Regions from separate parts of the Pseudomonas sp. GM102 genome, predicted to be linked through region 2. Evidence: predicted binding sites of a transcription regulator. Region 2 holds the regulator's gene; each other region holds the start of a gene.

What was found. Region 2 encodes sigma-54, which starts transcription at its own class of promoters, with help from an activator protein. Its sites were predicted from a motif close to ANTGGCATNNANNTTGCTNT; they were not measured.
Region 1: the regulator sigma-54 is predicted to act here: its motif matches at 6,030-6,049, upstream of glnK (P-II family nitrogen regulator).
Region 3: the regulator sigma-54 is predicted to act here: its motif matches at 4,775-4,794, upstream of flgB (flagellar basal body rod protein FlgB).
Region 4: the regulator sigma-54 is predicted to act here: its motif matches at 1,653-1,672, upstream of glnA (glutamate--ammonia ligase).

Annotation. Positions count from the first base shown of each region.
Region 1 is NZ_AKJB01000003.1:127,700-135,264, reverse strand. It holds gene dapF (diaminopimelate epimerase) at 1-517, shown strand, start outside; gene PMI18_RS27810 (DUF484 family protein) at 531-1,256, shown strand; gene xerC (tyrosine recombinase XerC) at 1,259-2,158, shown strand; gene PMI18_RS27820 (HAD family hydrolase) at 2,155-2,859, shown strand; gene sutA (transcriptional regulator SutA) at 3,046-3,369, opposite strand; gene PMI18_RS27830 (secondary thiamine-phosphate synthase enzyme YjbQ) at 3,473-3,898, opposite strand; gene PMI18_RS27835 (ammonium transporter) at 4,113-5,450, opposite strand; gene glnK (P-II family nitrogen regulator) at 5,486-5,824, opposite strand; gene PMI18_RS27845 (accessory factor UbiK family protein) at 6,242-6,508, shown strand; gene PMI18_RS27850 (BRO-N domain-containing protein) at 6,907-7,428, shown strand; gene PMI18_RS27855 (HigA family addiction module antitoxin) at 7,476-7,565, opposite strand, start outside.
Region 2 is NZ_AKJB01000062.1:36,256-43,820, forward strand. It holds gene PMI18_RS13585 (class II fumarate hydratase) at 1-231, shown strand, start outside; gene PMI18_RS13580 (hypothetical protein) at 259-696, shown strand; gene PMI18_RS13575 (superoxide dismutase) at 698-1,309, shown strand; gene PMI18_RS13570 (ZIP family metal transporter) at 1,398-2,291, shown strand; gene PMI18_RS13565 (HPr family phosphocarrier protein) at 2,397-2,672, opposite strand; gene rapZ (RNase adapter RapZ) at 2,688-3,545, opposite strand; gene ptsN (PTS IIA-like nitrogen regulatory protein PtsN) at 3,548-4,012, opposite strand; gene hpf (ribosome hibernation-promoting factor, HPF/YfiA family) at 4,025-4,333, opposite strand; gene PMI18_RS13545 (RNA polymerase factor sigma-54) at 4,413-5,906, opposite strand; gene lptB (LPS export ABC transporter ATP-binding protein) at 6,091-6,816, opposite strand; gene lptA (lipopolysaccharide transport periplasmic protein LptA) at 6,816-7,364, opposite strand; gene lptC (LPS export ABC transporter periplasmic protein LptC) at 7,351-7,565, opposite strand, start outside.
Region 3 is NZ_AKJB01000050.1:67,547-75,111, reverse strand. It holds gene PMI18_RS18195 (flagellar brake protein) at 46-792, opposite strand; gene PMI18_RS18200 (flagella synthesis protein FlgN) at 881-1,348, opposite strand; gene flgM (flagellar biosynthesis anti-sigma factor FlgM) at 1,397-1,723, opposite strand; gene flgA (flagellar basal body P-ring formation chaperone FlgA) at 1,902-2,663, opposite strand; gene PMI18_RS18215 (chemotaxis protein CheV) at 2,746-3,678, shown strand; gene cheR (protein-glutamate O-methyltransferase CheR) at 3,725-4,552, shown strand; gene flgB (flagellar basal body rod protein FlgB) at 4,837-5,244, shown strand; gene flgC (flagellar basal body rod protein FlgC) at 5,248-5,691, shown strand; gene flgD (flagellar hook assembly protein FlgD) at 5,707-6,396, shown strand; gene flgE (flagellar hook protein FlgE) at 6,428-7,565, shown strand, end outside.
Region 4 is NZ_AKJB01000150.1:27,863-35,427, reverse strand. It holds gene PMI18_RS00355 (chorismate mutase) at 1-15, opposite strand, end outside; gene glnA (glutamate--ammonia ligase) at 150-1,556, opposite strand; gene thiI (tRNA uracil 4-sulfurtransferase ThiI) at 1,887-3,341, shown strand; gene typA (translational GTPase TypA) at 3,481-5,301, shown strand; gene PMI18_RS00375 (YkgJ family cysteine cluster protein) at 5,528-5,965, opposite strand; gene PMI18_RS00380 (glycogen/starch/alpha-glucan phosphorylase) at 6,222-7,565, shown strand, end outside.

The DNA.
Region 1 (7,565 bases), on a different contig from region 2:
CATCGAACTGGACATCCGCAACGATGGCCAGATCAGCGTCAACATGGGCGCCCCGCGCCTGGTCCCGGCCGAGATTCCGTTCCAAGCCCCGAACCAGGCCCTGAGCTATCAAGTCGACGTCGACGGCACCACGGTCGAACTGGCCGCGGTGTCCATGGGCAACCCCCATGCCGTGTTGCGGGTCAGCGACATCAACAACGCACCGGTGCATGAACTGGGGCCGAAAATCGAACATCACCCGCGCTTCCCGGCGCGGGTCAATGTCGGTTTTCTCCAGGTCATCGACCGGAGCCGTGCGCAGTTGCGCGTCTGGGAACGCGGGGCCGGGGAAACCCAGGCATGCGGAACCGGCGCCTGTGCTGCCGCAGTGGCCGCGATCAGCCAGGGGTGGATGGATTCGCCGCTATTGATCGACCTGCCCGGCGGGCGTCTGTCCATTGAATGGGCAGGCCCAGGCCAACCGGTCATGATGACCGGCCCGGCAGTGCGCGTATACGAAGGACAAGTGCGTCTTTGAGTGAGCGAAATCCATGACCGACAAGCCCCAGGTTCCCGCCCTACAGCCCGACGAATCCCCTTCCGAAAGCCTTGAGGCGGCGGCGATTGCCGCGTACCTGGAGGCTCATCCGGATTTCTTCATCGAGCACGAAGAACTGCTCCCGGCGCTGCGCATTCCGCACCAGCGCGGTGACACCATTTCGCTGGTCGAACGCCAGATGACGATTCTGCGCGACCGCAACATCGAGTTGCGTCATCGCCTCTCGCACTTGATGGACGTGGCCCGGGATAACGATCGACTTTTTGACAAGACCCGCCGCCTGATTCTCGCGCTGATGGACGCCACCAGCCTGGAAGATGTGGTGATCAGCGTTGAAGACAGCCTGCGGCAAGACTTCCAGGTGCCCTTCGTCAGCCTGATCCTGCTGGGCGACAACCCGATGCCGGTGGGTCGCTGGGTGACGCATGCCGACGCGCAAACGGCCATCGGCGGCTTGCTCTCGGAAGACAAAAGCGTCAGCGGCAGCCTGCGCGAGCATGAACTGGACTTCCTGTTCGGCGAAGAACAGCGCAAGCAGATCGGCTCCACCGCCGTTGTCGCCATCAGTCACCAAGGCATCCACGGCGTCCTGGCCATCGCCAGTCGCGATCCGCAGCACTACAAAAGTTCGGTGGGCACGCTGTTTTTGAGTTACATCGCCGAAGTCATGGGCCGCGTGCTGCCACGGGTCAACAGCTCCCTGCGCTCGGTACGCTGACCATGGAACGACAACTGGACGCTTACTGCGAACACCTGCGCAGTGAGCGGCAGGTGTCGCCTCACACGCTGTACGCCTACCGCCGCGACCTCGACAAAGTGCTGGGCTGGTGCCTCAAACAGAACATCAGCAGTTGGGCCGCGCTGGATATCCAGCGCCTGCGCAGCCTGATCGCTCGGCTGCATGCCCAAGGCCAATCGTCCCGCAGTCTGGCGCGACTGCTCTCGGCAGTACGCGGGCTCTATCACTATCTAAACCGCGAAGGCTTGTGCGATCACGACCCGGCCAATGGCCTGGCACCGCCCAAGGGCGAACGCCGCCTACCGAGAACCCTCGACACTGACCGCGCGCTGCAACTGCTTGAGGGTGCGGTAGAGGATGACTTTCTGGCGCGTCGGGATCAGGCGATTCTGGAACTGTTCTATTCCTCCGGCCTGCGGCTTTCTGAATTGACCGGACTCAACCTTGATCAGCTGGATCTGGCTGACGGCATGGTCCAGGTGCTCGGCAAGGGCAGCAAGACTCGACTGTTGCCAGTGGGCAAAAAGGCTCGCGAAGCACTGGAGCTATGGCTGCCTTTGCGGGCAATGACCAACCCGGCGGACGACGCAGTGTTTGTCAGCCAGCAAGGCCGACGCCTCGGACCACGGGCGATTCAGGTACGGGTCAAGGCTGCCGGGGAGCGCGAACTGGGGCAGAATCTGCACCCGCACATGTTGCGACACTCCTTCGCCAGCCATTTGCTGGAGTCCTCTCAGGACTTGCGGGCGGTGCAGGAACTGCTTGGCCACTCGGACATCAAGACCACCCAGATCTACACCCACCTGGACTTCCAGCACCTGGCGACGGTCTACGACAGCGCCCATCCACGGGCCAAACGCATTAAAGGCGATGATTCATGACCATCCAATTGATCACCTTCGACCTCGACGACACCCTGTGGGACACCGCCCCGGTGATCGCCAGCGCCGAAGTCGTATTGCGTGAATGGCTGACCGAGCATGCATCGAACCTGGGCGCGGTACCGGTGGAACACCTGTGGTCAATTCGCGAACGAGTGCTGAGCAGCGAACCGAACCTCAAGCACCGCATCAGTGCCCTGCGTCGGCGGGTCCTGTTCCATGCGCTGGAAGAAGCCGGTTATGGACATATCGAAGCATCCGACCTGGCCGATCAGGGTTTTGAGGTGTTTCTGCATGCGCGGCATCAGCTGGAGATCTTCCCGGAGGTGCAACCGACCCTGGAGGTTCTGGCCAATCACTATGCGCTTGGCGTGGTGACCAATGGCAATGCCGATGTGCGTCGGTTGGGGCTGGCGGACTACTTCAAATTTGCCCTGTGCGCCGAAGACATCGGCATTGCCAAACCCGATGCGCGCCTGTTTCATGAGGCATTGCAGCGTGGCGGCGCGACCGCCGAAACAGCGGTGCATATTGGCGACCATCCCGGCGATGACATTGCCGGCGCGCAGCAGGCGGGGTTGCGTGCGATCTGGTTTAACCCGGCGGGCAAGGTGTGGGAAGCCGAGAAGGCGCCGGATGCCGAGATTCGTAGCCTGAACGAATTGCCGGGGTTGTTGGCACGCTGGAATTCAGTTTTGTAGCGGCTTTGAGATCGCCTTCGCGGGCAAGCCTCGCTCCTACAGGATTTGCGTCGTGCGCGATATTTGCGAACGACACTAATCCTGTAGGAGCGAGGCTTGCCCGCGAAGCTCTTCGGCCCATTTATCCTTCCCCATGAAAAAGCCCGCAGCGACGGCGGGCTTTTTCAGCAAGCAAGAAGCAGGCGCTTAGATAGGCCGGCTGCCGTACTTGTTATCAGGCTTCTTGGGAGGATCGGCGACCACATTGGCCTCCACTTCCTGCACCTTGCCGCCCCGTGCCAGAAACTCCTCCATGGCCTTGGCCAGGGCATCGCGTTCCTTGTTCTTGGCTTCGACACTCGGCAGCTCATCGACCGATACCGCAGCCTTGACCTTGCCTTTGGCAGTCGGAACGGGCGTATCACCGCCATCATCTTCAGCGACGTCTTCCGCCGCCGCTTCAAGGCCTTCTTCGGTTTCGTCTTCGTCGCCTACTTCGAGGTCGTCGTTTTCCAGATCATCGTCGCTCATGTTCTACCTCATGACTTGCGAAAAGCAGATTAGTTATAGCCCAGCTTTGCCGTCTGTCGACGGCTGCCGGAAAAAAATCAACCACCGCTGGTAACCAGCGGTTTTATTCCCCTTCACCGTGCACGGTGGCGAGGACTTTACGGGCACCGCCATGATCACGGTGCTCGCCCAGATAAACACCTTGCCAGGTTCCCAACGCCAGTCGGCCTGCCGAGATCGGCAAACTGAGCTGACAGCCAAGTACGCTGGCCTTGAAGTGCGCCGGGAGGTCGTCCAGGCCTTCGTCGTTATGTTCATAGCCGTCTGTTCCTTGTGGGATCAGACGATTGAAAAATCGTTCGAAGTCGCGACGTACCGCCGGATCGGCGTTCTCGTTGATGGTCAACGACGCCGAGGTATGCTGTAGCCACAAATGCAACAGACCGACCCGACACGCCTTGAGTTCAGGCAAGCCGGCGAGTAATTCGTCCGTTACCAGATGAAAGCCCCGGGGCCGTGCCCGCAGGGTAATCAGAGTCTGTTGCCACATACAGTTCTCCGCACGTTCGGGGCGCATTCTAGCGCGCTCTGGAAAAAAACAAAGGCCCTAATATTCCTTCAATCGTGTAAGCCATTGGCCGTAGAAAATCGCCCGTCGTAAACGCGACTGAACGTGTGAGAAAAAACCTTTCAGCCCTTCCTCCACTGACAAATTCCAGACAAAAAAATGCCCGGCAAGCCGGGCAAATTTTTCATGCGCGTGCTTACAAGTTGTAGCCGCGTTCGTTGTGAAGCGCCAGATCGATGCCGACAGCTTCTTCTTCCTCGGTGATACGCAGCCCCATGACAGCGTCCAGGACCTTGAGGATGATGAACGTGACGATCGCGGTGTAGATCACCGTGAAGCCAACGCCTTTGCACTGGATCCAGACTTGTGCACCGATGTCGGTCACGGTGCCGAAGCCACCAAGGGCCGGTGCCGCGAACACACCCGTCAGGATTGCGCCGAGAATACCGCCGATGCCATGCACGCCGAAGGCATCCAGGGAATCGTCATAACCGAGTTTGCGTTTCAGGGTGGTGGCGCAGAAGAAGCACACCACGCCCGCCGCCAGACCGATCACCAGAGCGCCCATCGGGCCCACGGTGCCTGCCGCCGGAGTGATTGCAACCAGACCGGCCACCACACCCGAAGCGATACCCAGTGCGCTTGGTTTGCCGTGAGTGATCCACTCGGCAAACATCCAGCCCAGCGCCGCCGCAGCGGTGGCGATCTGGGTGACCAGCATCGCCATGCCGGCAGTGCCGTTGGCGGCGGCAGCGGAACCGGCGTTGAAGCCGAACCAGCCGAACCACAGCATCGCGGCGCCCATCAGGGTGTAGCCGAGGTTGTGCGGAGCCATCGGGGTGGTCGGGAAACCTTTACGCTTGCCCAACACCAGGCAGGCAATCAGACCGGCCACACCGGCGTTGATGTGCACCACGGTGCCGCCGGCGAAGTCGAGAACGCCCCAGTCCCACATCAGGCCGCCGTTACCGGACCAGACCATGTGCGCGATCGGTGCATAAACCAGAGTGAACCAGATGCCCATGAAGATCAGCATGGCGGAGAACTTCATCCGCTCGGCGAACGCACCGACGATCAACGCCGGGGTGATGATGGCGAAAGTCATCTGGAAGGTGATGAAGACCGCCTCGGGGAACAGTGCCGCGGGACCGGTCAGGCTCGAAGGCGTGACACCGGCGAGGAACGCCTTGCCCATGCCGCCAAAGAACGAGTTGAAGTTGACGACGCCCTGCTCCATGCCGGTGGTGTCGAACGCAATGCTGTAGCCATAAATGACCCACAGAATGCTGATCAGACCGGTAATGGCGAAGCACTGCATCATCACGGAAAGAATGTTTTTCGAGCGAACCATGCCGCCGTAGAACAGCGCGAGACCGGGAATGGTCATGAACAGCACAAGGGCTGTCGAGGTCATCATCCAGGCGGTATCGCCGGAATTGAGGACTGGGGCCGCCACTTCGTCTGCCGCCATGGCCAGGCCGGGCATTACGAGGGACAACAGGGCTCCTAGCCCTGCGATTTTACGCAGAGTCATATTGTTTTCTCCTGGGGCGTTGGGTTTGTGGCGGCTTAGATTGCGTCGGTATCGGTTTCGCCGGTACGGATGCGAATCGCCTGTTCCAGATTGACCACGAAGATCTTGCCGTCACCGATCTTGCCGGTGTTGGCGGCCTTGGTTATCGCCTCGATAACCCGGTCCAGATCCTTGTCGTCAATGGCGACATCGATCTTCACCTTGGGCAGAAAATCGACCACGTACTCCGCGCCGCGATACAGCTCGGTGTGACCCTTCTGCCGACCGAAGCCTTTGACCTCAGTAACGGTAATGCCCTGCACGCCGATCTCGGACAGCGACTCGCGCACGTCGTCCAGTTTGAACGGCTTGATGATGGCAGTGACTAGCTTCATGAAAACTCTCTCCCGAATTGGTGGACTTGCCCCAGGAAAACAAACCCGACTCAAGTCTAAGCGCAGTGCCTGGCTTTGTAACGCATCGTTCGGCCTTACCTGCCCGTCCGACGCCAGCTAACCACTCCGCACGAAACTTCCCCCGTTCCGCTTGGCGCACTGCATTCGTCACAGCGACTGCATCAGTGCATGGGTCACCAGCGACTAAGCAGAAAGCTTGCCATCTATCCAAAACCCATTGATTTCAATACCTTGGCCGCCACCGAAGAGCCTTTCGCCCGATTGACGCAACCGTTACGCACAACAACAGTGCGCGACTGCCCACTCGACTGCGCGAAAAGCGTGCATCGCTGCTGCCGAGATTGACTATAGACACTGCGTGATACACTGCCCGCCATTGTTGACAGGACATTTCCCATGCTCGCGCCCAAAGACTTCCTCGACGCCCTGAGCGGCACCGCCTCCCGCCTCTTCAGCGGCGACACCCCATTGCCAAAAAGCGAAATCGAAAGCCAGTTCAAGGCTTTGTTGCAGAGCGGCTTCAGCAAGCTGGATCTGGTGAGCCGGGAAGAGTTTGATAGCCAGATGGTCGTACTGGCACGCACCCGCGCCCGGTTGGAAAGCCTTGAGGCGAAAGTGGCGGAGCTGGAAGCGAAGCTCAATCCACCTGCTGACGCCGAGTAACTGATCGTTCCCACGCTCTGCGTGGGAACGATCATTCAATGTGTTCTGTAGGAGCTGCCGAAGGCTGCGATCTTTTGATCTTTAAGCCCCGCAAACATCCCGGCAACGTCCTACAAGAAAACCACCGCCGTCCGATTGCGCCGCAAAGCCCCGGTTTCTAAGCTCACTCAATGCTGAATGTTCAGCACTGGGTTTGGCGACCTGGATTCCCCGATGCAGCACGACACATTCGGACAGGGAAATTTCCCGTCTCGATTTATGGCGGCTGTGCGTGGGAGACCTTCGGGTCTGCCGGAATTCGGGCGTCGCCGGTTCGCCAACCCACGCACAGCTGCCACCCTTTTCGTTTGGCGACGATCAGAGGCAGTTTTTCTCCACTCGACCCCGAGAACTGCACCATGGATGAAAACTATCTGACCCCACACATCTTCACCCGCCACAAACTTCACCTCCACGCCCTCCTCCTGGAAAACCAACCCTGGTTCAGCGCCCGCGACCTCGGCCGATTGCTCCGCCTCTTCCTCGACGAACGAGCGCTACGCAAACTCGATCCCGACCAACACCAGAATCTGCATATGCTCATCCACGGCACCGTCGAAAACACACTGCTCATCAGCGAATCCGGCGTCTACGCGTTACTGATCTACCACTACTGCCCCGAATACCGAGGCCTGCGCGAATGGCTTACCCACGACGTGGTCCCAGCGCTCAGAGACGCCCAGCAACCCACCTCAACTGAACGCCCGATCCTGAGCCTGCTGAACTGGCCAGAAATGTCATTGAGTTTGCTGCACTGGAATAACCAGCCGTGGATTCGGTTGCAGGATGTTCCATACGTGCTGCCTGATGGAGAGCAACCACGACGTGCAGTCATTGCTCCGTGGTGGAAGCGCGCTTCGCGAATACTTCAAACATTCTGAACAAAAAAACCCCACGCTTTAACGTGGGGTTCGTTCAAGTCTGAGGATCAGGCGCAATGTGGAAGACGTTCAACTTGATCCCGGATCGCGGCACCCCGTTCAATCTCAGCCTTGCGCAAATCGTAAGTCGATTGCAG
Region 2 (7,565 bases):
GCCAGCTTCAAGGTCAACGAGGCCCGACTCAAGGAAGCGCTGTCGCGCAATCCGATTTTGGTCACTGCACTCAACCCGATCATTGGTTACCAAAAAGCCGCTGAGATTGCCAAAAAGGCTTATCAGCAGGGCCGGCCGGTGATCGATGTCGCCCTGGAACACACCGACTTGACGCGCAGCCAACTGGAAGAATTGCTCAACCCAGAGAAGCTCACCGCAGGCGGCGTGTAATCACTGTTACCGCTTTGGAGGCTCACCATGGAGCACTGGAAACGCACGATCGAAAGAGCAAATCGCTGTTTCATGCTGGGCGAGCTGGTCGATGCCCGCGAGGCTTACTTGCAGGCATTGGCCCTGGCTCAGGTGTTGTTCGAGCGCTGGGCCGATGCCGACGAAGCGGTGGCGGCTTGCGTGATTTCCCACCATAACCTGGCGGACCTGCACTTGCGTCTGAACCAGCCGGAGGAGAGCGCCGAGTATTTGTGCGCGATCCATCAACGACTGTTGCAGACCATGCAGGACCCGCGACTGGCGCCGGCTTTGCGTGAAGCCGCGCTGCGCCAGAGCAGCAAAACCTATGTCGAACTGCTGAATTTCATCAGCGATCACGGCGAGTATCCGCGCACCCAGCGTTTGCTACATCGCGAGACGCCGCCCGTGCATCAGCCTGCGCCCTTACAACATGGAGTTCATTGAAATGGCTTTTACCTTGCCTGCCTTGCCGTACGCCTATGACGCCCTGGAACCGCACATCGATGCGCAGACTATGGAAATCCACTACACCAAACACCACCAGACCTACATCAACAACCTCAACGCCGCGGTCGAAGGCACTGAATTTGCCGAATGGCCCGTGGAAAAACTGGTGGCGGCGGTCCAGCAATTGCCGGAAAAGCTCCGTGCGGCGGTGATCAATCAGGGGGGCGGGCATGCCAACCATTCGTTGTTCTGGGAAGTCATGGCACCCAGCGGCGGTGGTCAGCCTGACGGTGCGTTGGCCAAGGCGATCGACGAACAACTGGGCGGTCTCGACAGCTTCAAGGAAGCCTTCACCAAAGCTGCGCTGACTCGTTTCGGCAGCGGTTGGGCCTGGTTGAGCGTGACTCCGCAAAAGACCTTGATCGTTGAAAGCAGCGGCAACCAGGACAGCCCATTGATGAACGGCAATACGCCGATTCTCGGTCTGGACGTCTGGGAGCACGCGTACTACCTGCGCTATCAGAACCGCCGTCCGGAATACATCAACGCGTTCTACAACGTGATCAATTGGCCCGAAGTCGCCGCGCGTTATCAGGCTGCGCTGGTTTAGGGGGCGTTCTCAACTAGTTTCCCCTGCGCGGAGGGGGAACTAGTTGAGAACGCCCCCTAAGTCTCTATAAAACAATCCAGGGCTGACTATGGGCACTGAAACACTGGCGGTCGGAAATGGACGGATGTTTCGTTACGCACTGGGATCGCTGTTACTGCTGGCGGGTATGACGTTATTGGCTGCTCAAGGGCTGAGCTGGCTGGACCTCGAACCGAAACTGCAGCGTGCCCTGCAAGGCGGGGCGATTTGCGCCTTGGGCACAGCTTTGGGCGCAGTGCCGGTGTTAGTGATTCGGCGGATGCCCCAGGCAGTCAGCGATACGCTGCTGGGTTTCGGAGCCGGGGTGATGCTCGCGGCGACGGCATTTTCGTTGATCGTGCCGGGCATTGCCGCGGCTGAAAACCTTGGGCTGACGCCTTGGGCGGCCAGTGGCCTGATCAGCTTTGGCATCATGCTGGGTGCATTCGGGTTGTTTCTGGTGGATCGCAAGGTGTCCGACGCTACACCTGAAATGCTCGTGGGGACACTGGAGCGATCGGTGATTGCACCGCGGATCTGGTTGTTTGTGTTCGCCATCATCGCCCACAACATCCCCGAAGGCATGGCGGTCGGCGTCTCGGCCGGGGGTGGCATGCCTGACGCCGACAGCCTGGCCATGGGTATCGCCTTGCAGGATGTGCCGGAAGGGCTGGTGATTGCGTTGGTGTTGGCCGGGGCAGGGATGTCGCGGGTCAAGGCGTTCCTGATCGGTGCTGCCTCAGGGGTGGTTGAGCCGGTCTTCGCATTGTTGTGCGCCTGGCTGGTGAGCCTGGCCGAACTGTTGTTGCCGTTGGGGCTGGCACTGGCGGCCGGTGCGATGCTGCTGGTGGTGACTCATGAAGTCATCCCCGAATCGCGCCGCCATGGTCACGACAAACTGGCCAGCCTTGGGCTGCTGATCGGGTTTTGTCTGATGATGGTGATGGATACCGCGTTGGCTTGAAAAACAGGATCAAAAGATCGCAGCCTCGTTTCACTCGGCAGCTCCTACAAGGATTGGCATACAGTAGGAGCTGTCGAGTGAAACGAGGCTGCGATCTTTTGACTTTTATTCGCCTTCGTCGAAGTAACGGTTGATCAAGTCTGTCAGCGCATCCAGCGCTTTTTGCTCATCTTCGCCTTCGGTATTGATATAGATTTTGGTGCCCTTGCCTGCAGCGAGCATCATCATTGCCATAATGCTTTTGCCATCGACCGTGGATTCCGGCGTGCGCCCTACCCGGATCGTGCAATCCTTGAACTCACCGGCGACCCCAACGAATTTTGCAGACGCGCGGGCATGCAGGCCCAGCTTGTTGATGATTTCGATTTCCAGAGCAGGCATCGCGATGTGAATCCTTTAGCTGAGGTCGCGGTGGCGAACCTGGACGTTCTTCAGGGTTTTTTGCAGGACCTGACCCAGACGTTCGGTCAGGTAGACAGAGCGGTGATGCCCGCCGGTGCAGCCAATGGCAATGGTGACATAGGCGCGGTTGCTGGCGGCAAAGCGGGGCAGCCATTTGAGCAGGTACGAGGAAATGTCCTGGAACATCTCTTCGACGTCAGGCTGTGCCGCCAGGTACTCGGCCACCGGTTGATCGAGCCCGGACTGTGCCCGTAGCTCCGGCTTCCAGTAAGGGTTGGGCAGACAGCGCACGTCGAATACCAGATCGGCGTCCACCGGCATGCCCCGCTTGAACCCGAAAGATTCCACCAGGAACGCAGTGCCCGGTTCCGGTTGATTCAGTAGGCGCAGCTTGATGGTATCGCGTAGCTGATACAGGTTCAGATTGGTGGTATTGACCTTGAGGTCGGCCAGATCGGCAATAGGCCCCAGCAGATTGGTTTCGTCCTGTATCGCCTCCGCCAATGAGCGATTGGCGCTGCTCAGCGGGTGACGACGGCGAGTTTCCGAAAAGCGTTTGAGCAAGGTTTCTTCGTCAGCGTCCAGGTACAGCACATCGCACTGGATATGCCGGCCGCGGACCTCTTCCAGCAATTCGGGGAACCGTGACAGGTGGCTTGGCAGGTTGCGCGCATCGATGGACACGGCCACCAGCGGTTGTGCCAGTTCGGTGTGAATCAGCGCGCGTTCGGCCAGTTCCGGCAGCAAGCCCGCAGGCAGGTTGTCGATGCAGTAGTAGCCGTTGTCCTCGAGAACATCGAGGGCGGTACTTTTACCTGAGCCGGAGCGGCCGCTGACGATGATCAGGCGCATGATTAGTGACCGTTCTGCTCGTCCAGGACAACCTGATACAACGCTTCGTTGCTCGGGGCGCTGCGCAGTTTTTCACGCACCTCCTTGCGATCCAGCATGCTGGCGATCTGGCGGAGCAATTCCAGGTGTGCATCGGTGGCGGCTTCCGGGACCAGCAGCACAAACAGCAGGTCAACCGGGGCGCCGTCAATGGCGTCGAAATCGATAGGGGCTTCCAGGTGCAGCAACGCACTGATTGGCGAGGTGCAGCCTTTGAGCCGGCAGTGGGGGATGGCGATGCCGTTGCCGAAACCGGTAGAACCGAGTTTCTCACGGGCAATCAGGGCCTCGAAGACGTCCTGCATTTCCAGATCCGGTACTTCGCGGTGGATAAGGTTGGCAATTTGCTCGAGGGCTTTCTTTTTACTGCCACCCGGCGCGTTCACTTGGGAACGGCCGGGGGTCAGGATGGTTTCTAGTCGGATCATGGATTGGGAGTGTTAACGACCGGTCGCGCCCTGGAGGAGGCTCTGGGTCTTTTCCTTATGCTTTTTAAGTTGGCGATCCAGCTTGTCGGTCAGCAGGTCGATGGCGGCATACATGTCCGTATGCTCGGCATTGGCGACCACTTCTCCGCCGGGAATATGCAGCGTGGCTTCGATCTTCTGCAGCAGTTTTTCGACGTTCATCGTGACTTGCACATTGGTGATCTTGTCGAAATGCCTCTCTAATCGGTCGAGTTTTTCGCCGATGTAGGTGCGCAGGGGTTCGGTCACTTCCAGTTGGTGTCCACTGATGTTGACTTGCATACAGCTTCTCCTTCGTTGCCAGTGCATAAAGCGGCAGGCAGAAATGCCTGCCACTGGAACGCTGTGGCGAGCCCGGCGGCTACATCAACCGCTTCCGTTCGCTGGAAGGCGCGATCCCCAGGGATTCGCGGTACTTGGCGACGGTGCGACGGGCTACCTGAATGCCTTGTGCCTCCAGTAAACCAGCGATCTTGCTGTCACTCAACGGCTTTTTCTGATTTTCCGCGGCAACCAGTTTTTTGATGATCGCGCGGATCGCCGTGGACGAGCATTCACCGCCTTCTGAGGTGCTGACGTGGCTGGAAAAAAAGTATTTCAGTTCATAGATGCCCCGTGGGGTATGCATGAATTTTTGCGTGGTCACCCGTGAAATCGTCGATTCATGCATGCCTACCGCTTCGGCGATGTCGTGCAGCACCAACGGCTTCATGGCTTCGTCACCATATTCCAGAAAGCCGCGTTGGTGCTCGACGATCTGGGTGGCGACTTTCATCAGGGTTTCATTGCGGCTTTGCAGGCTCTTGATGAACCAGCGAGCTTCCTGCAGCTGATTACGCATGAAGGTGTTGTCAGCGCTGGTATCGGCGCGGCGCACGAAACCGGCGTATTGGGCGTTGACCCGCAGGCGTGGCACCGATTCCTGATTCAGCTCCACCAGCCAGCGCTCGTTGTCCTTGCGCACGATCACATCGGGAACGACGTATTCGGCTTCGGTGGACTCGATTTGTGAGCCTGGGCGCGGGTTGAGGCTCTGGACCAATTCGATGACCTGACGCAGTTCATCTTCCTTGAGCTTCATGCGGCGCATCAACTGGCTGTAGTCGCGGCTGCCGAGCAAGTCGATGTAATCGGTGACCAGGCGCTTGGCCTCGGCCAGCCAAGGGGTCTTGGCGGGCAGCTGGCGCAGTTGCAGCAGCAGGCATTCACCGAGGTTGCGGGCGCCGATGCCAGCGGGTTCGAATTGCTGGATGCGGTGCAGGACGGCTTCGATTTCGTCTAGTTCGATGTCCAGTTCCGGGTCGAAGGCTTCGAGGATTTCCTCGAGGGTTTCGTCCAGGTAGCCCTGATTATTGATGCAGTCGATCAGGGTCACGGCGATCAGGCGATCGGTGTCGGACATCGGTGCCAGGTTCAGTTGCCAGAGCAAATGGCTTTGCAGGCTTTCGCCGACCGATGTGCGGGTGGTGAAATCCCACTCGTCGTCATCGTTGCTCGGCAGGCTGCTGGCGCTGGTCTGGTAGACATCTTCCCAGGCCGTGTCGACGGGCAGTTCGTTGGGAATGCGCTCGTTCCAGTCGCCTTCCTCAAGGTTATCCACCGTTGGGGCGGTTTCCTGGTAGGAGGGTTCCTGAATGTCGGCGTTGGGTTTCTGTTCGGCGCTATCGGCCAAGGGGTCGGCGTTATCGAAGTCGTCGCCTTCTTCCTGGCGTTCGAGCATCGGATTGGACTCCAGGGCCTCCTGGATTTCCTGTTGCAGGTCCAGGGTCGACAATTGGAGCAGGCGGATGGCCTGTTGCAGCTGCGGTGTCATCGTCAGCTGCTGGCCCATTCTCAAGACTAGCGATGGTTTCATGGCAGGGGCTTAACACCTTATTCGCCGGCGCACATGCGCCATCCACTACAGGGCGCCGAAGCGCCAAACATAAGCAAATTATATGCCTGAAACTGAAGTGTTTGCCTAGAGCGCTGTAACAATAAAAACTTATTGATTTTTTATTGACGTGCGCGCGCTCTCGGCGACCCGGGCCCCTCAGTGCTTACAGGCGGAACTCATGACCCAGATACACTTCCTTGACCAGTTCATTGGCCAGGATTGTGGCGGAGTCACCTTCAGCGATCAGTTGGCCATCGTTGACGATGTAGGCGGTTTCGCAGATATCCAGGGTTTCGCGGACGTTGTGGTCCGTGATCAGCACACCAATGCCTTTGGCCTTGAGGTGATGAATGATCTGCTTGATGTCGCCCACCGAAATCGGGTCCACACCGGCGAAGGGTTCGTCGAGGAGGATGAATTTCGGATTGGTGGCCAGTGCCCGGGCGATTTCCACGCGGCGGCGTTCACCACCGGACAGGCTCATGCCGAGGTTGTCGCGGATGTGGTGGATGTGAAATTCCTGCAGCAGGCTTTCCAGCTCTTTGCGGCGGCCGGCCTTGTCGAGTTCCTTGCGTGTCTCGAGGATGGCCATGATGTTGTCGGCCACCGACAGTTTGCGGAAGATCGACGCTTCTTGCGGAAGATAACCGATACCTGCCTTCGCACGACCGTGCATCGGCTGGTGGCTGACATCCAGGTCGTCGATCAGTACGCGACCCTGATCGGCCTGTACCAAGCCGACAATCATGTAGAAGCAGGTGGTTTTACCGGCGCCGTTAGGGCCAAGCAGGCCGACGATCTGACCGCTGTCGATGGACAGGCTGACATCGCGCACGACCTGACGGCTCTTGTAGCTCTTGGCCAGATGCTGAGCTTTCAGAGTTGCCATTACTGGGCCTTTTGCTCGTCGGTTTTCTTCTTCGGCTGGATCACCATGTCGATGCGAGGACGTGCCTCGGTGACCTTGTTACCCGTGGCGCGACCGGCACTCGCAAGTTTTTTCACCGTGTCGTAGACGATTTTCTCGCCTTGGGTGACGTTGTTGTCCTTATCGATGACTTTAGCGCGATCGATCAGCACGACGCGGTTTTGCGAGGCGTGGTACTGGATAGTTACGCCGTAGCCCTGAACCGGCTTGGTGTCGCCCGCCGTTTGCAGTTGCTCGAAGTAGGCGAGGTTGCCCACCGAAGTCACCACGTCGATGTCGCCGGTCGGGGTGCGGGTGATGGTCACGGTATTACCGGTGACCTTCATCGAGCCCTGGGTGATGATCACATCACCTTTATAGGTGGCAACGCCATTCTTGTCGTCCAGTTGGGCATCGTCGGCCTGAATGCGGATAGGCTGCTCTTGATCGTTCGGCAGAGCCCAGGCGCTCACGCTTCCCAGTGCTGCGCCCAGACTGAGCAAAATAGGGAGAGTTTTAACGAGCCTCATACTGTCCTCTTACGTTCGATAGCAGGTGTATCCTGCTTTCTTTCAAGTACGCTTTCATTCCGTTGCCTGTCGATACACCGCCAGCGCCGTCGATTCTAACGGGTTGATCGGTCTGCGCATATTGCTGCTGCGGGAACACGGTCATACGGGTGGTGGTAATCAGGGTTTTACGGTTTTTTTCGTCGAAACGGGTGATACGCA
Region 3 (7,565 bases), on a different contig from region 2:
GGCAGTCACCGCAAGGGACTGCCCGTTTTTTATGGGAGTGGCGTATCAGAAGTCGTCTTTATCGAAACGCCGTGCTTCGCGCTGAAGCTGATAGACGAACCGCTCGACCTGCCGCTGCACCTGGCCGCTCATGTTGTGAAAACGCACGCCGGCGAAGGTGGTGTTGATCCTTTCTTCGAAGTGCAGGTAGCGCAGTTCGACCGGTGCCGTCATGCTGCCGAAGGGCAGGGCAGCGACGAAACGGTCGTAGACCTGGCCCAATTGCAGCCTGGCGGTGATGTCGCCCTCGAAGCGCAACTTGCAGCCGGTGGCGGAGATGTCCAGCAATTTGCCTGTGACGGGCGACTTGAGTTTTTCGCCACCCAGCTCGACATCGACCAGTTGCGCCAGCTTCAACGCCGCGCGAAAAGCATTGCGGCGCTGGTGATAAACCACCTCATCGGGCAGCGCGCCACGGTAGCAGCGACCATCGCCGGAGTCGTCGATGGTCAGCGGGCCATTGCTTTCCCAGGCGATGCGTACGCCGTCGTGGAAACCTTCGACCTTGAACGGTTCGCCGGCCAGCAGAAAACGTTCGCCATCGCGGGGGATCATTTCGTCCAGGGCGATCATGTTGCTGTCACGGTCGACGTCCACCAGGTAACTCTGGAAACGCTGGCTGCGCTCGTGGAACGTGATGATCAGCGGGTCATGGCTGTCTTGCAGCTGACGCAGATTGCCGGAGATTTCCAGGGGTGTGGTGAGCACCTTGGGAGGCTGCGTAGCCTCTTCCGCGCTTAAGGCATTGAACACGGGGTATCAATCTCCAGACAAATATGACTACTGGCCAGCATTCTGCCAGCATGTTTCGTGTCTTGATAGAGCGTGCTCATTGAAAGGCTCAAGCCTGACTGAGCGGGCGTGGTTTTGCGAGTTTTGAGGTTGAACCGCGGGCATCGTAGAGCGCTGGCGGCTCGCCGCCGGTGAGGATTTTCAGCTGGTTGGCCGTGGCGGCCTGCTGAACCAGAATCGACTGGCCATTGTTAACGTTGGCAGCCTGGCACTGGGCCAGGAGATCGGTCAGCACGTCGCTCTGTGCCAGCAACTGATCGCCGATGCTCGAATGGCTGGCAAGTTGCTCCAGGCCTTGGCGATTGGTCGGCAGGTTGAGGCTGGCGAGGATTTCACTGCGCTTGCGGCCATGCTGCTCGAGCAAAATGATCATTGCCTGTTTCTGCGCCAGAATGTCTTCGAGCAGTGGCATGTCGCGACCGTGCAGCGCGAGGGACTCGGTTTGCAGCAGTTCCAGCAGGTGTTGCGCCGGAGCAAAGTCGTCGATGATCAGTTGCAGTAAATTAGTGTCGTGCATGGCTGGCCTTGGGTTTTAAGCGTCCAAAAGCCTGGCGCTGGCCGTGGCCTAGCGCTGGGCTTCGAAGTTGAGCAGTTTGCTGGCTACACGGTTGCTGTCGACTTTATAGCTGCCATCGGCAATCGCTGCTTTCAACTCGGCCACGCGGGCGTTGTCGACGGCAGGCTGATCGCGCAGCTTGTCAGTGACCTTCTGCAACTGTTGAGCCTCATTGCTGAGGTGTACCGATTCCCCGCTTTGGGTGGTATTGGCCTGTTCGGCCGGGGTATTCAGCGGCGCGGATTGGCCAGCTTCGGCGGTTTCCTTAGCAACGCTGGTACGCGTACTGCCCGTAAGTGACGAGGAGCTGTTTAAACGACTGAAATCGATGACCATGACAAAAAACCTCTGGGTATTTGGACGCTTGCCATGTTTTCGGCTCTCCCCCGGAAAACTTTAGGCCCATTTATCAATGAGCTTGCATGCGCCAGCGTGTGTCCTGCATGGGGCACAGTTTAGGCAACAGCCGGGTGGCGCGCCATATCTTCACGGGCCCAGAGCCCTATAGGGTCGCTCACATACCCACTTCCACCTGCCCGGGCGCGGTGACTTGCGCCTTGATAACCCGCTGGGAATTAAGGTTTTTCACGCGAATCTGTTCGCTCATGCCGCCGTTGGACAGCGCTTCACCCGGCATGCGCACGCTGAGCGTACCACTGCGGGCGGTAATCACCACCTGATCGCCCTTGCGAACCACTTCCGCCTGTTCGAGATGCACCAGGGTTATGACCTGATCGGCGACCATTGGTCGGGTAAGTTTCTGTCCGATCGCCTGATCGACGGAGGTCAGAAAACCCTGGTTTATCAGGCTGATATCGCGCTCACGCAGGGTCACGTCCTGGGGTTCGATAATCCCTGTGCGCTTAAGGGGGCGGGTGGTGGTCACAATGTCGCGAAACAGCCGTACTTGAGCGGGTACGAAGACTGTCCAAGGGGAGGCGCTGTCGCAGCGAACCTTGACCGTGACCCGACCCAGAGGCCTCGCGGGGCTCTCGAGGGTGGCTGTCAATTCCTTGTCGCACATAGGCATGCGCAGGCGCGGATCGAGCTGGTTGACCTCGATTTCGTAGCGTCCTTGTGTTTGACTCGTCGCCAGATAGTCTTCTACGGTGAATTCAAGAAAGCCCTGAGTGACGCCGATAAGCATGTCAGGCAAGGTAACCGCGTCAGCAAGGGCAGGGCTGCCAGCGTTGAACAGGCAAGCGGCCGACATCGCGCAGAGTAATCTGCGGCAGGTTGATGTCAGGTGTCGGAAAAATGTCGGTTCTGTGTTCATAAAAGTTAAAAAGCAAGCGCCGTGCCGTTTAGTGATGAATGTGCGTCGCAAACACACTTAGCGTTGGTGTAGGAGTCTGGGCATGGCTGGTGTAATGGATTCGGTGAACCAGCGCACGCAACTGGTAGGGCAGAATCGCCTTGAGCTGTTGTTGTTCCGTCTTGACGGCCAGCAGCTGTATGGCATCAACGTATTCAAGGTTCGTGAGGTGCTGCAATGCCCCAAACTGACCCTGATGCCCAAGTCCAGTCCTGTCGTGTGCGGTGTGGCGAATATTCGGGGGGCGACCATTCCGATTCTGGATCTGGCAATGGCGACCGGTTCCGGAGCGCTGAAAGATCAAAGCAATCCCTTCGTGATCATCACGGAGTACAACACCAAGACTCAGGGTTTCCTGGTTCGGTCGGTAGAGCGCATCGTCAACATGAACTGGGAGGAGATTCATCCGCCACCCAAGGGCACCGGGCGCGATCATTACTTGACGGCTGTGACTCGGGTCGACAATCAGTTAGTCGAAATCATCGACGTCGAGAAGGTGCTGGCGGAAGTGTCACCGACACCGGAAGCGATTTCGGTGGGCGTGGTGGATGTCGAGACTCAGCACAAGGCGTTGTCCTTGCGCGTGCTGACGGTCGATGACTCGTCGGTGGCGCGCAAGCAGGTGACCCGTTGCCTGCAAACGGTCGGTGTCGAAGTGGTCGCGTTGAACGATGGCAAGCAAGCGCTGGATTACCTGCGCAAGCTGGTCGACGAGGGCAAGAAGCCGGAAGAAGAGTTCCTGATGATGATCTCCGACATCGAGATGCCGGAGATGGACGGGTACACCCTGACGGCCGAGATCCGCAACGACCCGCGCATGCAAAAGCTGCATATCATCCTGCACACTTCGTTGTCGGGTGTGTTCAATCAGGCGATGGTCAAGAAGGTCGGTGCCGATGACTTCCTGGCCAAATTCCGTCCTGATGACCTGGCATCCCGGGTAGTCGACCGGATCAAAGCAGCAGATAACAGCTAGGGGCCTTCTGTCCCTGGCGGTCAACACGATTTAAGAGGCGGCATCTTTGTCTACGGGTAATTTGGATTTTGAACAGTTCCGGGTATTCCTGGAAAAAGCCTGTGGCATTTTGCTCGGTGAAAACAAGCAATACCTGGTCTCGAGCCGTCTCAACAAACTGATGGAACAGCAGGGCATCAAATCGCTGGGTGAGCTGGTTCAGCGCATCCAGACTCAGCCGCGCAGCGGTTTGCGCGAGATGGTGGTGGATGCCATGACCACCAACGAAACCTTGTGGTTTCGTGACACCTATCCGTTTGAAGTCTTGAAGAACAAGGTATTGCCCGAAGCGATCAAGGCAGCCCCCGGCCAGCGCCTGCGGATCTGGTCGGCAGCGTGTTCGTCGGGCCAGGAACCGTATTCGCTGTCGATGTCCATCGATGAGTTCGAGCGGGTCAACATGGGCCAGTTGAAGATGGGCGTGCAGATCGTTGCCACTGACCTGTCCGGCACCATGCTGACCAACTGCAAAACCGGCGAGTACGACAGCCTGGCCATCGGTCGCGGTCTGTCGCCCGAGCGCCTTCAGCGTTACTTCGACCCGAAAGGGCCGGGACGCTGGGCGATCAAGGCGCCGATCAAGAGTCGGGTGGAATTTCGCTCGTTCAACCTGCTCGACAGCTACGCGGCCCTGGGCAAGTTCGACATCGTGTTCTGCCGCAACGTGCTGATCTACTTCTCCGCCGAGGTGAAGAAAGACATCCTGTTGCGCATTCACAGCACGCTGAAGCCGGGCGGTTATCTGTTCCTTGGCGCATCCGAAGCGCTGAACGGTTTGCCGGATCATTACCAGATGGTCCAGTGCAGCCCGGGGATCATTTACCAGGCGAAGTGATGCAAAAGCGGCAGGCATAAAAACGGGAGTCCTCAGGGGCTCCCGTTTTTTTTGTGCCTGATGATTTTCCCGGCACCACCACGATCCAATGTGGAAGCGGGTGGTGTTCTTTCTACCGTGATAAGCGGCAGAAAAGCGGCAGGCGGCGGAAATCGGTTGCCGCTTTTCTGGCATTGCCGCTTTGCCACCGCGCGCAAAGCCCCGGTTTATGGGCTTTTTTTAATTGGCACGCCGCTTGCTATGTCCATGTTACGAAAAATCAGGTCACCCGAAGGTTTCCCGACATGAGCATCAGCTTCGATAAAGCGCTCGGTATCCACGAACAAGCCCTGGGCTTTCGCGCTCAGCGTGCTGAAGTCCTGGCCAACAACATCGCCAACGCCGACACCCCGAACTACAAGGCTCGGGATCTGGACTTCTCGAAAGTGCTCGCCGAGCAGAACGAGAAAACCAAAAACGGCAAGTTCGCCTTGAACATGACCAACAGCCGTCACATCGAAGCTGAAGGCCTGGGCAATGGCGACGAGTCGCTGATGTATCGCACGCCGATGCAACCGTCGATCGACCAAAACACCGTGGACGCCCAACTGGAACAGTCGAACTACGCGGAAAACGCGGTCAACTTCCAGGCCAGCTTCACCCTGCTCAACAGTAAATTCAAAGGGCTGGTATCAGCCCTGCGCGGAGAGTAATCCATGTCTCTATCCAGTGTTTTCAACATTGCCGGTAGCGGCATGAGTGCCCAGACCACTCGCTTGAACACCGTCGCCAGTAACATCGCCAACGCCGAGACCGTCTCGTCGAGCATCGACCAGACCTACCGCGCCCGTCACCCGGTGTTCGCCACCATGTTCCAGGGCGGCCAGAGCGGCGGCAGCGATTCGCTGTTCCAGAACCAGGACGCTGCCGGTCAAGGCGTGCAAGTGCTGGGCGTGGTCGAAGACCAGAGCAACCTTGAAGCGCGCTACGAGCCGAACCATCCGGCTGCCGATGGCAAGGGCTACGTCTACTACCCCAACGTCAACGTCGTCGAAGAAATGGCCGACATGATTTCCGCGAGCCGTTCGTTCCAGACCAACGCCGAAATGATGAATACCGCCAAAACCATGATGCAGAAGGTCCTGACCCTCGGTCAGTGATAAGGGGCGATTCGTATGAGCGTTATCAGCGATGTTCTGGCCAACTCTTCGGTCCAGACCACTACCACTAAAGACAGCCTGACCTCGGCCTCTACCGGCGGCCAGGCGCTGGGCAAGGACGCGTTCCTGCAACTGCTGGTAACTCAGCTGAAAAACCAGAACCCGCTCGATCCTCAGGACAACAGCGAGTTCGTGGCCCAGCTGGCGCAGTTCAGTAGCCTGGAAGGTATCACCACGCTGAACGATACAGTCAGCGGCCTTGCCAGCAGCTACAGCTCCTCGCAAGCCTTGCAGGCTTCTTCGCTGGTGGGCCGTTCGGTCATCGCGCAGACCGACAAAGCCGTGGTCGACACCTCCAAGAGCCTCAACGGGACCGTCGTGGTGCCAACTTCGGTTGCCGCCGCCACCGTCAAGATCAACAACTCGGAAGGCAAGACCATCCGTACTCTCGAGTTGGGCAGTCAAAGTGCCGGCAACACCAGTTTCATCTGGGACGGCAAGGACGATGCGGGCGCGGTAGCACCGGCGGGTACTTACACCTTCGGCGCGACGGCCACCATCGACAGCAAGGCGACATCGCTGATTACTTATCTGCCAGCGACCGTTAACAGCGTGACCATCAGCCAGACCGGCGGTGAGTTGATGCTGAACCTGGCAGGCATGGGCAGCGTTGCCCTGTCCAAAGTACAAACCATTGGTATATAGAGCCGACTAACACGGCACAAAGGAGTGGAATATGTCTTTCAGTATCGGCCTTAGCGGTCTCTATGCAGCCAACAAACAACTGGACGTGACCGGCAACAACATCGCCAACGTTGCCACCACCGGTTTCAAATCGTCCCGTGCAGAATTCGAAGACGTGTACTCGGCCACTCGCCTGGGTACCGGCAGCAAGACCATTGGTAACGGCGTGCGCCTGGCCAACGTTTCCCAACAGTTCAGCCAGGGCGACGTGAACAACACCGGCAACGTGCTGGACATGGGCATCCAGGGCACCGGCTTCTTCATCCTCAGTGACAACGGTTCCCTGAGCTACACCCGTGCCGGTGCGTTCAAGACCGACGCTGAAAACTATGTCGTGGATAACAACGGCAACCGTTTGCAGGGTTACGGCGTCGATGCCAACGGCAAGATCGTCAACGGTGTGTTGACTGACTTGAAGATCGATACCACGGCCCTCAAGCCGAATCCGACCACCAAAGTCGATCAGACGATGAACCTGAACTCGTCCGAGGTTACGCCGACTGTGGCCACGTTCAGCCCGACTGACACCAATAGCTATAACAAGACCATCTCTACCAAGGTCTATGACAGTCAGGGCAACGAGCACACCATGGATCAGTACTACGTGAAAACGGGTACTAACGCCTGGCGTATCCACACTTACATGGATGGTCGCACCCCATCGAACCCGGCCAGTACCACCCTGACGCCAGCCGTGGCTGAAATCACCTTCAACTCTGACGGTAGTATCGCTACGCTTACCGCAGTTTCTGGCTGGACCAAGACTGGTAACACCTTGACCATGTCAGGCTGGGTCCCGGGGGCAGTGACCAACGCCGCGACGATTCCGCCGACTTGGGGGCCGAATGGTTCCACGGCGGCTGCAGGCGGTATCGCTTTCAACATGGCGCTGACCACCTCTTACAACTCGCCAACCGCTCGTACCGCCCAATACCAGGACGGCTACGCCACTGGCCAGATCTCCAGCCTGACCATCGACGCCACCGGCGTCATGACCGCCAACTTCAGCAACCAGCAAACCAAGGCCATCGGCCAGGTTGCAGTCGCCAGCTTCGCCAACGAGCAAGGCTTGCAGCCGATCGGTGGTACCCGCTGGAAAGAAACCTTCGCCTCAGGCGTGGCGGGTGTCG
Region 4 (7,565 bases), on a different contig from region 2:
TGGACGTAGGCGCATGGGGCATCTCGGCTTTATCGGATGAGGGCCATGATGCACGCAACCGGGCATCCGATGACAGACGGTCGCCCATAAAAAAGGCCTCCCGAAGGAGGCCTCTCTTTTGTCACGCCGCGTAGCGCGGCGCTACCGGATCAGCAGCTGTAGTACAGCTCATATTCCAGTGGGTGTACGAAGGTACGAACCTTGATTTCTTCTTCGCTTTTCAGAGCGATGTAAGCGTCGATGAAGTCGTCGCTGAAAACGCCGCCTTTGGTCAGGAACGCACGACCTTTGTCCAGCTCTTCCAGGGCTTCTTTCAGGCTGCCGCAAACTTGTGGGATCTCTTTCGCCTCTTCAGGCGGCAGGTCGTACAGGTTTTTGTCAGCTGCGTCGCCAGGGTGGATCTTGTTCTGGATGCCGTCCAGGCCAGCCATCAACAGTGCAGCGAAGCCCAGGTACGGGTTAGCTGCCGGATCCGGGAAGCGAGCTTCGATACGGCGAGCGCGAGGGCTGGACACGTAAGGAATACGGATCGAGGCCGAACGGTTGCGAGCCGAGTAAGCCAGCATCACTGGCGCTTCGAAACCTGGGACCAGACGCTTGTAGGAGTTGGTCGACGGGTTGGTGAAGCCGTTCAGAGCCTTACCGTGCTTGATGATGCCGCCGATGAAGTACAGAGCGGTATCGGACAGGCCGGCATAGCCTTCGCCAGCGAAGGTGTTCTTGCCATCTTTGGCGATGGACAGGTGAACGTGCATACCCGAACCGTTGTCGCCGTACAGAGGCTTAGGCATGAAGGTCGCGGTGCGGCCGTATGCGTCAGCAACGTTGTGTACGCAGTACTTCAGGGTTTGAACTTCGTCAGCCTTGGCAACCAGGGTGTTGAACTTCACGCCGATTTCGTTCTGGCCGGCAGTCGCCACTTCGTGGTGGTGAACTTCGATGACCAGGCCCATTTCTTCCATGGCGTTGCACATGGAGGTACGGATTTCGTGGTCGTGGTCGAACGGCGGAACAGGGAAGTAGCCGCCTTTGACGCCTGGACGGTGGCCTTTGTTGCCGCCTTCCACGTCCTGATCGGACATCCACGAACCTTGTTCGGAGAAGATTTTGAACATCGAACCGGAGATGTCGGACTTGAACTTCACTTCGTCGAAGATGAAGAACTCAGGCTCTGGACCAACGAATACGGTGTCACCGATACCGGTCGACTTCAGGTATTCCTCGGCACGCTTGGCGATCGCACGTGGGTCACGGTCGTAGCCTTGCATGGTCGAAGGCTCGATCACGTCGCAAACCAGAATCAGGGTCGGCTCTTCGGTGAACGGGTCGAGAACGGCAGTGGAGTCGTCCGGCATCAGGATCATGTCGGAAGCTTCGATGCCTTTCCAGCCAGCGATGGAGGAACCGTCGAACATTTTGCCTTCTTCGAAGAAAGCTTCATCCAGTCCATCGCGAGCCGGCATGGTCACGTGGTGCTGAGTGCCTTTGGTGTCCGTGAAGCGCAGATCAATCCACTTGACGTCATGATCTTTGATGAGTTGAACCGACTTCGACATAGTGTCCTCCGGGTGGCTTCGGGCTTAGTAGTGGATGCCCTTAGAATGTGGGTGATGCCGGCGCGAATACTCTGCCATGGCAACCTGCCTCACAAGGGAGCAAATTGCATGCCAGTGCCCCACCATGGGTTTTTTGCCCCAATATCACGCTTAAAAAGGTGCAATGCCTCAAAAAGCACAAAACATCGCCCTGTAATGTAGCGTCGAAATCCATAAATGACCTGTTTTGGTGCGCGCAAAACCTTCTGCACATTAACTGGTTAAACCTTGAGCAATTTCCGCTATAATCCGCGCCCCCCTTTTTCGGCTGGCCCAGCGCGCGCTGTTTTCATGAAACTAATCGTAAAAGTCTTCCCCGAGATCACCATCAAGAGCCGCCCGGTACGGATGCGTTTCATCCGCCAGTTGGCTAAAAACATCCGTACCGTGCTCCGCGACCTGGACCCGGCTGTGGTGGTGAACGGTGTGTGGGACAATCTCGAGCTGGAAACCCGCGTCAGCGAGCCGAAAGCCCTGAAGGAGATGACCGAGCGCCTGAGCTGCATGCCGGGCATCGCGCATTTCCTGCAGGTCGATGAATACCCGTTGGGCGACTTCGACGACATCGTCGCCAAGTGCAAGCAGCATTTCGGTGACGCCCTGGCCGGGAAGATCTTTTCGGTGCGTTGCAAACGTGCCGGCAAGCACGAATTCAGCTCCATGGACGTCGAGAAATACGTCGGCAGCCAACTGCGTCGTCAGTGCGGCGCCGCCGGAATCTCGCTCAAAACGCCTGCAATCGAAGTTCGCATCGAAATTCGCGACAAACGGTTGTTCGTGATCCACAGCCAGCACAACAGCATCGGCGGTTATCCGCTGGGTGCCCTGGAACAGACGCTTGTACTGATGTCCGGTGGCTTCGACTCCACCGTCGCCGCCTACCAGATCATGCGCCGCGGGCTGATGAGCCATTTCTGCTTCTTCAATCTGGGCGGACGTGCCCATGAACTGGGCGTCATGGAAGTCGCGCACTTCATCTGGAAGAAGTACGGCAGCTCCCAACGCGTGTTATTTGTCAGTGTGCCTTTCGAGGAAGTACTGGGAGAAATTCTCGGGAAAGTCGATAACAGTCATATGGGCGTAGTTTTGAAGCGTATGATGTTGCGCGCTGCTTCCCGTATTGCCGATCGACTGGAGATCGAAGCGCTGGTCACCGGCGAAGCGATTTCCCAGGTATCGAGCCAGACGTTGCCGAACCTGTCCGTGATCGACTGTGTGACCGACAAGCTGGTCTTGCGCCCGCTGATCGCCAGTCACAAGCAGGACATCATCGACCTGGCCAACGAAATCGGTACTGCCGATTTCGCCAAGCACATGCCGGAATACTGCGGGGTCATCTCGGTGAACCCAAAGACCCACGCCAAGCGTCCACGCGTGGAGCATGAAGAGAAAGAATTCGACATGGCGGTACTCGAGCGTGCGCTCGAGAACGCCAAACTGGTGCCGATCGATCGCGTGATCGACGAATTGGGCCAGGATTTGCAGATCGAAGAAGTCAGCGAAGCACTGGCGGGCCAGATCATCATCGACATCCGTCACCCGGATGCCGCTGAAGACGAGCCGCTGGAACTTGCTGGCATTGAGGTGCAGACGATGCCGTTTTATGCATTGAACGCTCGTTTCAAGGAACTGGACCCTACTCGCCAGTACCTGTTGTATTGCGACAAAGGCGTGATGAGTCGCCTGCATGCCCACCATTTGCTCAGTGAGGGGCATGCCAATGTGCGCGTTTATCGACCGAGCTAAGTGCCCGGGGCTGTTTGCCTGTGGCCTGCGTCACCGGCCCCCCGACGCCGCCGTCAAGCTGTAACGGCTTTGCCGGACTCTACTGTAAATCGCTGCCAAGACTTGTCAGCACACCGAATCCTCTGATCGAGATACACAAGTGATCGAAAATCTACGCAACATCGCCATCATTGCTCACGTTGACCATGGTAAAACCACCCTGGTAGACAAACTCTTGCGTCAATCCGGCACCCTGGAGCGCAACGAGCTCAACGACGAGCGCGTGATGGACTCCAACGACCAGGAGAAAGAGCGCGGTATTACCATTCTGGCGAAAAACACCGCCATCAACTGGAACGGCTACCACATCAACATCGTGGACACCCCGGGCCACGCCGACTTCGGCGGCGAAGTAGAACGCGTAATGTCGATGGTCGACTCCGTTCTGCTGCTGGTTGACGCTCAAGACGGCCCTATGCCGCAAACCCGTTTCGTGACCAAGAAGGCTTTCGAAGCCGGCCTGCGTCCAATCGTGGTCATCAACAAGGTTGACCGTCCAGGCGCGCGTCCGGACTGGGTTCTGGACCAGATCTTCGACCTGTTCGACAACCTCGGTGCTACCGAAGAACAGCTGGACTTCAAAGTCGTCTACGCCTCGGCCCTGAACGGCATCGCCGGTCTGGAACACACCGACATGGCTGAAGACATGACTCCGCTGTACCAGTCGATCGTCGACAACGTACCTGCGCCGAAAGTCGACCGTGACGGTCCGTTCCAGATGCAAATCTCCGCTCTGGACTACAACAGCTTCCTGGGTGTTATCGGCGTTGGCCGTATCGCTCGTGGCCGCATCAAGCCGAACACTCCGGTTGTGGCTATCGACGCCGACGGCAAGAAGCGTAACGGTCGTATCCTGAAGCTGATGGGTCACCACGGCCTGCACCGCATCGACGTTGAAGAAGCAGCTGCCGGCGACATCGTCTGCATCAGCGGCTTCGACCAGCTGTTCATCTCCGACACTCTGTGCGACCCACTGAACGTCGAAGCGATGAAGCCGCTGACCGTTGACGAGCCAACCGTTTCCATGACCTTCCAGGTAAACGACTCGCCTTTCTGCGGTAAAGAAGGCAAGTTCGTCACCAGCCGTAACATCAAGGAACGTCTGGACAAAGAACTGCTCTACAACGTTGCCCTGCGCGTTGAAGAAGGCGACACCGCCGACAAGTTCAAAGTCTCTGGCCGTGGTGAGCTGCACCTCTCGGTACTGATCGAAACCATGCGTCGCGAAGGCTTCGAAATGGGTGTTGGTCGTCCGGAAGTGATCATCCGCATGGTTGACGGCGTCAAGCACGAACCGTACGAAAACGTGACCATCGACTTGCCGGAAGAATCGCAAGGTTCGATCATGGAACAGATCGGTATCCGTAAGGGCGACCTGACCAACATGGTTCCGGATGGCAAGGGCCGTGTGCGCCTTGAGTACAACATCCCGGCTCGTGGCTTGATCGGTTTCCGTAACGAGTTCCTGACCCTGACCTCCGGTGCAGGCATCCTGACCTCGATCTTCGACCGTTACGACGTGATGAAGTCCGGCGACATGTCCGGTCGTCAGAACGGCGTGCTGGTTTCGGTTGCTACCGGTAAGGCTCTGACTTACTCGCTGGAAACCCTGCAAGCTCGCGGCAAACTGTTCCTGGGTCACGGTGAAGACGTGTACGAAGGTCAAATCGTCGGCATCAACAGCCGCGACAACGACCTGGGCGTCAACCCAACCAAAGGCAAGAAGCTCGACAACATGCGTGCTTCGGGTAAAGACGAAACCATCGCTCTGGTTCCGCCTATCCGCTTCACCCTGGAGCAGGCTCTGGAATTCGTTCAAGAAGACGAATTGTGCGAAGTCACTCCTAAGTCCATCCGTCTTCGTAAGAAGATCCTGGGCGAAAGCGAGCGTACCCGCGCTGCCAAGAAAGCTGGTAACTGAGTTTCGACTTAGTTAACGCTTAAAAAAACGCCCCCGACCGCAAGGTCGGGGGCGTTTTTGTTTGTCTGGGGTTTGTGCGGTGTTTGTGCCGGCCTCTTCGCGGGCACGGCCTCTTCGCGGGCAAGCCTCGCTCCTACAGGATGGCGGTGCGTGCAAGGAGCGTGACATCACCTGTAGGAGCGAGGCTTGCCCGCGAAAGCAATCTGTCAGACAACGAAGATAGGAATCAGAACTTGTCCAGCGTCCGCGGATTGGTCTCGCGCACCACTTCTTTTGGCTTGTATGCGCAATACCCCGGCCGCGGTCCGATCTTCGGGTGGTTGCGGCAGGTGTCCGGGCGCTTATCATAAATAGTGCACAAACGGCTCTTACGATCCAGATACAGGCAATCGTTGTTGCTCATGCGCTGAAGGGTGAAGATCTCGGACTTCTGGTTATAGCGCTCGACGATACCTTCCTTCTGCAAACGCTTGGCGATGTTCTTCGGCGGATCGCCACGCTCGAATTCGTCGACGATGCCGATACGGATCAGATCCTTGATCTTGACCTCGACCGGCAAGGTACAGCAGCTGGACACGCAGGAACCGCACATCGGGGCAGAGTACTTGGCCCAGGTATCGAGGCGATCGATCTCCGCGGCGGCGATCAGGTTGGGCTTCATCATCGGTTGTTACCAGCGTGTGCATCAGGGCGCGCGATCATACCGGGACTGGTGGATTTTTGAACAACCTTTCGCCAGATTTTTTCGCTTGGCGCAAAATAATCCCTGTGTCCGGCACGGCCCCTGCATTGTTTCTGGCACGCGACAACGTAATGTCGACCTATCTCGCACTAACAGGAAAAACTGCCGAACCAGAGTCTCAATGGTCTGTCAGACCGACTAGGCTCAGACAACTTCACGCTCGCTCGAGGTCCTATCGATGACTCAAGAACCACTTGTTCGCGAAGCAGAGGTGGCCGCATTCCGCGACGCCGTCTTGACCAAGCTTACCTACGCGGTGGGCAAAGACCCTGATCACGCCTTCGACCACGACTGGTTCGAAGCCATCGCCCTGGCGGCGCGCGATCACATGGTCGAGCACTGGATGGACCACACCCGGCAGATCTACCGCAAAGGCCAGAAACGGGTTTATTACCTCTCCCTTGAATTCCTGATCGGCCGCTTGCTCTATGACAGCCTGAGCAATCTTGGCCTGCTTGATGTGGCTCGCGAGGCCATGACCGAACTTGGCGTCGACATTGAACGCATCCGTCTGCTGGAACCCGATGCGGCATTGGGTAATGGAGGCCTCGGGCGCCTGGCGGCGTGCTTCATGGAAAGCATGTCGACCCTCGGCATCGCCGGCCACGGTTACGGCATACGTTACGAACACGGTTTGTTCCGCCAGGCCATCGTCGACGGCTGGCAGCAGGAGCAGACCGAACACTGGCTGGATTTCGGCAACCCATGGGAGTTCGAGCGGCCGGAGGTCGCCTACCCGATCGGTTTCGGCGGTAGTGTCGAAACCGTGACCGATGAAAACGGCAAATCCAGGCAAGTCTGGTCCCCGGCGGAAACCGTGCGGGCCATTGCCTATGACACCCCAGTGGTCGGTTGGCGCGGCGCAAGTGTCAACACGCTACGACTGTGGCGTGCCCGGGCCATGGAGGAGTTGCACCTGGAACGCTTCAATGCGGGCGACCACTTGGGCGCGGTAGCAGAAGTGGCCCGGGCCGAAAGTATCTCCCGCGTGCTCTACCCGGCGGACAGCACCGAGGCCGGCCAGGAACTGCGTCTGCGTCAGGAATACTTCTTCGTCGCCGCGTCCCTGCAGGATTTGCTGCGCCGCCATCGCAACATGCACACCTCGGTGCTGACCTTGGGCGATCACGCGGCCATTCAACTCAACGACACTCACCCCTCGATTGCCGTGGCCGAGCTGATGCGTCAGTTAGTCGACGTCTATGACGTGGCGTGGGATGCGGCGTGGCAGGTCACCGTCGACACGCTGTCGTACACCAACCACACGTTGTTGCCGGAAGCGCTGGAAACCTGGCCGGTCGGTTTGATGGAACGGATGCTGCCTCGGCACATGCAGATCATTTACTTGATCAACGCCCAGCACATCGACTCGCTGCGAGCCAAGGGCATCCACGATTTCGACGTACTGCGTGCGGTGTCACTGATCGAGGAAGACAACGGTCGCCATGTGCGTATGGGTAACCTGGCGTTCCTCGGTTCCCATAGCGTCAACGGCGTGTCCGGCCTGCACACGCAGCTGATG